DNA from 3 places in the Halomonas sp. KX33721 genome. Region 1 is predicted to be linked to each of the others. Evidence: predicted binding sites of a transcription regulator. Region 1 holds the regulator's gene; each other region holds the start of a gene.
What was found. The regulator LexA, encoded in region 1, represses DNA repair genes until DNA is damaged. The targets are predictions, from matches to a motif close to TACTGTNTANNTANACAGTA.
Positions count from the first base shown of each region.

Region 2: a site for LexA is predicted at 1,411-1,430, ahead of A3220_RS08030 (S24 family peptidase). Genes of this name have one in related genera too.
Region 3: a site for LexA is predicted at 978-997, ahead of recN (DNA repair protein RecN). Genes of this name have one in related genera too.

Region 1 is NZ_LVIA01000032.1:40,365-42,633, reverse strand. It holds gene purU (formyltetrahydrofolate deformylase) at 1-229, shown strand, start outside; gene A3220_RS12180 (energy-coupling factor ABC transporter permease) at 249-920, shown strand; gene lexA (transcriptional repressor LexA) at 942-1,619, opposite strand; gene A3220_RS12170 (TetR/AcrR family transcriptional regulator) at 1,848-2,269, shown strand, end outside.
Region 2 is NZ_LVIA01000019.1:72,451-74,719, reverse strand. It holds gene A3220_RS08035 (Y-family DNA polymerase) at 1-920, opposite strand, end outside; gene A3220_RS08030 (S24 family peptidase) at 917-1,375, opposite strand; gene A3220_RS08025 (alpha/beta hydrolase) at 1,724-2,269, shown strand, end outside.
Region 3 is NZ_LVIA01000007.1:52,124-54,392, reverse strand. It holds gene recN (DNA repair protein RecN) at 1-930, opposite strand, end outside; gene grpE (nucleotide exchange factor GrpE) at 1,130-1,759, shown strand; gene dnaK (molecular chaperone DnaK) at 1,905-2,269, shown strand, end outside.

The sequences.
Region 1 (2,269 bases):
TGAGCGGGGCGTGAAACTGATTGGGGCAACTTGCCACTATGTGACAGAAGAGCTGGATGCAGGCCCCATAATTGAGCAGGACATTCACCGGGTCAGCCACTGTCACACGCCTACTGATTTGGTACGTTTTGGTCGCGATGTGGAAAAAGCGGTATTGGCGCGGGGGCTGCGTTGGCACCTAGAAGATCGCGTGCTAATTCACGGCAACAAAACGGTCGTTTTTAGCTAATCGGCAGAAGGGGGGCGCTATGTCGTTTGCACAAAGCGTATTGGCACCGTGGGCACTCGTGATGACGTGGCTTTTATCGTTGGGTGTCATCGTCTGGTGCTTATGCCTGCGCCCCTGGCGGCCACTACTTGAGGATACAGCGCTTCAGCACCGCTGGATGGCAGCTACGTTGGCCGTCATGTTGATGTGGCAATTGCGTGCGCAAGCGGTGGACTGGTTAACGCTTCACTTGGTGTTTACGGTGCTGATGACGCTAGTCTTTAAAATGCCGCTGGCGTTGATCAGCAACGTGATGATTAATGTCGCCATGGTAGCTATTGGCAGAAACGATTGGTCGCTAATGGGGGCAAATATGCTGGTGACAGGTATTGTGCCTGCGACCGTGACCGGTTTTGTATGGCGAATCGTTGACCGTCGGTTGCCTGATAATTTGATGGTGTTTTTATTTGCTTGTGGCTTTTTTGGAACGGCCTTGGCGACCTTAGGGGGAGGGCTATCTGCTGTTGCGCTGATTATCGTAGCGGGCACTGATCCCGAGGCCGTCTATCTCGCCCAAGAGTATGCCCGCTTTTTACCGTTACTGATGCCGTCAGAGGCATTTATAACCGGTATGCTGCTGAGTATTTTACTAGTGTACCACCCAAGCTGGGTGGCCACCTTTAATGACCACCGCTATATCGACTTGCAGTAGCCTGCCTTACAGGTTGGGCAACTAGCCAAGCGCTTGCCCATTACCACCGCGAATAACACCAACACCCACGCCTTCAATATCAAGCTGCTGAGTGCGTAGGTCGATCTCAATTGGTGCGAAATCTGCGTTCTCGGCAATCAGTGTTACTTGATGCCCTTGGCGTTTAAAACGCTTGACTGTTACTTCGTCTTCTAGTCGTGCCACGACAATTTGCCCATCGCGAACGCGGTCAGTGCGATGCACGGCCAGAAGGTCGCCTTCAAGAATGCCTACATCTTTCATGGATAGGCCGCGCACCCGTAGCAGGTAATCTGCTTTAGGCGTGAAGTACTCAGCGGGCAGCGGGCAGTAACGGTCAATATGTTCAGCCGCAAGGATAGGGCTGCCAGCGGCGACCTCACCAATCACAGGAAGCCCATTGGGCAGCGGCTCATTAGTAGCAGGTGCTGCAGCCGCTGGCGTTTCAGTAAGCTCCTGCGGCTCCTGGTTAGGTAAGCGGATGCCTCGTGATGTATTGCGAATTATACGAATAGCGCCTTTGCGCTCGAGCGCACGCAAATGCTCTTCTGCTGCGTTAGGCGAGCGGAATCCCAGCGCTTTGGCAATTTCGGCGCGGGTAGGGGGGTAGCCAAGCTCACCCATGGTCTTAACAATAAAATCAAATACGTGCTGCTGACGTGCTGTGAGTGGACGCGACATACCAAACTCCAAAACAGTGAAAAGACAGTAGCTACATGTCGGCTTAATCAGTATGTGTTTAAGTATACAGTATGTTGCTCTGTCCAGTACATGACGAGTTACACCCAACCGAGACAGTCGTTAAGTGTTTAGTTAACGCTTACTACCCTTTGGATAAGAGATTGAGCCAGCAGGGGTTATGACATAGTATTCAGCTATGTTTAAAACACCTGTTTTTTGGAGGGCGCTATGGCCCAATCGGATACGGTAACGCGTATTTTAGATACTGCAGAGGTACTGTTTGCAGAGCGAGGCTTTGCCGAGACGTCGCTGCGTAATATCACCAGCAAGGCCCGGGTTAATTTGGCGGCCGTGAACTACCACTTTGGTTCCAAAAAAGCGCTAATTCAAGCGGTGTTTTCCCGCTATCTCGATCCATTTTCAGAGCGTTTTCACACCGCACTGGACGAGCTAGAAGCTCACTATCAAGGCCAGCCTATTCCTCTAGAAGTGCTGTTAGAGACCATGGCCACTACGGTACTGGCAGTGCCCGCCGAACGTAATAGCCTGAAGGTATTTATGCGGCTACTAGGGTTAGCCTACAGTCAGGCGCAAGGGCATCTGCGTCGCTATATTCAGCAGCAGTATGGCGATGTATTTACCCGTTTTAC
Region 2 (2,269 bases), on a different contig from region 1:
GTGCTAGGCGACAGCTGGGGCTGGTCCTTGCGGTGGCGGTTGGTGTTTAAAAACAGTAGGACGGCGCGGGCAAGGCTGCCTTGCTGGCGCAATTTTTCGGCACTGCGCTGGGCGTGGCGGCGCAGCGCCGCGTGAAGCTCCTCTTTTACGCCGGTGGTTTTACCAAACGAGCGTGAGGTCATGATGCGCTGGCGGGGTTGCTCAACGGCATTCAACTCTAGGCAGGGCGTACCGCGCAGCTCTAAGGCGGTGCGGGCTAGAACCACCGAGAAGCGTTTGCGTAGCCGTTTGGGGTCGTGCTCCCGCAAATCCCAGGCGGTGCGAATGCCGCTGACCGCTAGTCGTTCGGCAAGGCGCCTGCCCACTCCCCACACATCGCTTACCGGCAGCTGTTTCAGCACTGCCTGGGTGGTAGCGCTTTCACCGTGGAGTAAACACACTCCTGCGTAGTGAGGCTGTTTTTTGGCTAGGTGATTGGCGAGCTTCGCCAGTGTATGCGTAGGGGCCAGCCCGATACACACCGGAAGCCCCAAATAGCGACGAATGCGGCGGCGCAGTGCTGTGCCCAGCGCTTGGCACTGGGTATCACTGAGGCCATCCAGATAAATAAACATCTCATCAATCGAGTAGGGGGCCACTTCGGGGCACGTATCGCGCAGCAGCTGGGCAAGCCTCGCTGACATATCGCCGTACAGCTCGTAGTTAGAAGAGAGCAGGTGGATTACCCCGCGGCGGCGTAGCCCCTCTAGCTGGTATGCGGGCGTGCCCATGGAGATCTCCATGGCTTTCATCTCTGCTGAGCGGGCAATCACGCAGCCGTCGTTATTCGACATCACACCAACGGGTTTGCCTTCCAACGCCGGATTGAACACCCGCTCACAGGAGACGTAAAAATTATTGGCATCCACCAGCCCGATCACGGCAGATACTCGTGAATCACCGCGCGCACCACACCCCATAGCTGGCAGTCGGTACCTTCCAGGGGCAGCGGCGGATAGTGGGGGTGGGCCGAGCAGAGGTGCGGCGTGCCGCGATGCAGCGCATAGCGTTTGATCAGCACTTCTTCATCCAGCATGGCGACCAAAATATGCCCTAGGCGCGGCGTGACGCTGCGGTCGACGACCAGTAAATCACCGTCAAAGATGCCCCAACCCTCCATGCTGTCCCCTGTCGCGGTGAGGTAAAACGTTTGGGTAGGGTGCTTGATCAGCCGCGCATTGAGGTCGAGAGTGCGCGGCTCGTAATCTTGGGCAGGAGAGGGAAAGCCGCTAAAGCCTGCACGGCCTGTGAGCAGAGGAAAAGGCAGCGGCTGAGAAGTTAACGGCAAGGCTGTCGCAACCACGGTTGTTGCAAAATGGATGGGTTGAGACGGCATCGTCGGCATCCTCATGAATAAATGGTGTGTTTATGTACAGTGTGTTTAAACAGTATTTATTCATGGGGGAGAAATTGCAAGCACTGCCCTCAGCGGGCTAACCATAGCCCCACGACTAGGGCGCTCACGACAGTAATAAAGAACACAAGGTTACGGGCGCGGGTATCGCGGCGAGGTTTCATGGCAATCTCCATCAAAAATTAACAGCGTCGTGGCCCATGGCCATGTAAAAGCAGCACAAGCGCTGCGCCGAGCATGGTAACGTTTGCACCATACTATGTGCATCGTAATGTTCACATTTACGAGCGTCACCTGACGCGCCAGTTTTTCGCTGTGAGACACCGATTTATGAACGACGCTTCTCGAGTAGGCACGGCTCCTCAGCCGCTTTCGCTGGCCAGCGGGCGGCTAGCGGCGCTGAGCTGGGGGCGTAGTGACGCGCCCACATGGCTAGCGCTGCATGGCTGGCTGGATAACGCGGCCAGCTTTTCACGCTTAGCCCCGCAGTTAGTGAACGCGCTGGGTATCCGTATCGTGGCGATTGATTTTCGCGGCCACGGGCACTCTGCCCATGCGCCTGCGGGCAGCGATTATGCGCTCTGGGATTACACCCATGATGTGCTGGATGCCATGGAAGCGTTGGGCCTTGAGCAGGCCACGCTGCTGGCCCACTCCATGGGGGCGGCGGTCTCTTGCCTGCTGGCCGCGGCGTTACCGGAGAAGGTCGCCCGGTTAATTCTGATTGACGGGTTAGGTGCGCTGAATACACCGGCACAAGAGACGCCCAGCCAACTGCGCAAAGGCTTAATCGCTCATCGGCGCCCGCCTTCCCGCGCGCCTCGTTACCCGGATATTGAGAGCGCCGTGGCGGCGCGTGTGGCGGGGGGCGTCACG
Region 3 (2,269 bases), on a different contig from region 1:
AATGCGGTGTACATCGCCCATGCGCTCTTCCACCCATGCCAAGCGCTCAGGATCTAATTCAGTGGTGCTGGCTAAGCGGTGCAGCTCGCTGGCGGCCTCTTCTACCTGAATGCGGGCGTCGCTGAGCATGGTGAGCGTATTGGCAAGCGTGCCTTTATCGCTGCCGGGTAGGGCGCTGAGGTGGGAGTAGGCCTGGTTGAGTAGCGACAGCGCACCGCCTTCATCGCTTTCACAGCAGTCGGCGGCAAACTGGGTTTCACGTAGGGTCTCTTCGGCGTGGGCCAGGGTGTGCTGCTCCTCTTCCAAGGTTTGCAGCTCACCTTCGGCAAGGCCCAACTGGTCCAGCTCCTCGACTTGATAGCGCAGCAGTTGGCGTTTGGCCTCGACTTCGCTGCCCTCTTCACTGAGTTTTTTCAGCCGACGGCGGGCACTGCGCCACTCGCGGAACGTCTCGGCTAGCTGCTGGCTGCGTTCGCGAAGCCCGGCGTAGTCATCCAGTAGCGCCAAGTGCGTCTCTTCCCGCATCAAGGCTTGGTGGGCATGCTGGCCATGAATCTGAATCAGCTGTTCACCCAGAGATTTCAAATCGGCAATGGTCGCTGGATGGCCATTGATCCACGCCTTGGAGCGCCCGTTGGCAGTAACCACGCGACGCAAGAGACACTCATCGGCAGGCAGCTCGCGGGCGTCGAGCCACTCGGCTGCTGCGGGCAGGTGCTGGATATCGAAACGGGCGGAGAGGTCGGTTCGCTCGCAGCCGTGGCGCACGCTACCCGCATCGGCGCGCTCGCCCAGGCAGAGCCCCAGAGCACCCAGCAGAATGGATTTACCCGCCCCGGTTTCCCCCGTAATGGCGGTCATGCCACGGGTGAGGTCGAGTTCGAGACGATCAACGATCGCATAGTCTTGGATCGCTAGCTGCGTAAGCATAAGGCCTCCTGAGGCGGTGCGGCACAGAAGCTGGATACTTATCCAATAATTGTTGTTTTATACAGTAGTCGATAACTCACTTCAATGCCCCTCTTGAGATGGCTTTGATGGCCCCCATATAGGCTGCATACGTGGTTAACACCCGCTACTTACCTCAGGTGGCCGCCACCGGCACCGTCACTTATTTCAGGAGCAAGGCATGGCAAAAGAACCGCAAACCCCGTTGGAAGATGAGCTGGCACGCCAAGAGCAGGAAGCAGAGGTCACCGACCAGTCTGCCGAAGAACGGTTGGTGGAAGGCGAACTGGAAGGGCTGATCGATGACGATGCACCGCTGAAAGATAGCGCTGGTAGCCCCGAAGCCGACGTGCTGGCCGCTCAGGTAGAAGAACTCGAGCAGAGCCTGGCGGAAGCCAAAGACCAAGCGCTGCGGGCTGCTGCCGAAGCTCAGAATGTTCGCCGCCGGGCGGAGCAAGAAGCCGAAAAGGCGCGCAAGTTTGCCCTAGAGAAGTTTGTCAAAGAGCTGCTGCCCGTGGTGGATAGCTTGGAGAAAGCGCTGGAAAGCATGCAGGACGATGCGTCCGAGGCGCATCGCGAAGGTGTCTCCATGACCCTCAAGATGCAGCTCGACGTGCTGAGCAAGTTTGGCGTCGAAAGCATCGAGCCTCAGGGCGAGCCCTTCGATCCACAGGTGCATGAAGCCATGGCGATGGTGCCGAACCCAGAGCTCGACCCCAACACCGTGATGGATGTGATGCAGAAAGGCTATCTGTTGAACGGCCGCCTCGTGCGTCCTGCCATGGTCGTGGTCAGCCAAAAAGCGAATTAAGCCGCGTTGACGCATTGCCGCAAAAAAAGCCCTTGAAATGCGGCAAGCGGCCCCCAAATAAAGGTCAACCCCGCGGGATAAGCCCGCAACTTGTTTAAAGAACAAATTTTTTAGTTTTGTAACAACTGAATTCGAGGTTTTTGCTATGGGACGCATTATTGGAATCGACCTGGGCACCACTAACTCTTGTGTGGCCGTGCTCGATGGTGATAGCGCTAAAGTCATTGAAAACGCCGAAGGCGGTCGTACCACGCCTTCTATCATTGCCTACACCGACGACGGTGAAATCCTGGTAGGCCAGGCCGCCAAGCGCCAGGCCGTGACTAACCCGGAAAACACTCTTTACGCCATCAAGCGTCTGATCGGCCGTCGCTTCAAAGACGACGTCGTTCAAAAAGACATCAAGATGGTGCCCTACAAAATCGCCGAAGCCGACAACGGTGATGCGTGGGTAGAAGTAAAAGGCAAAAAAATGGCACCGCCGCAGGTGAGCGCGGAAGTGCTGAAGAA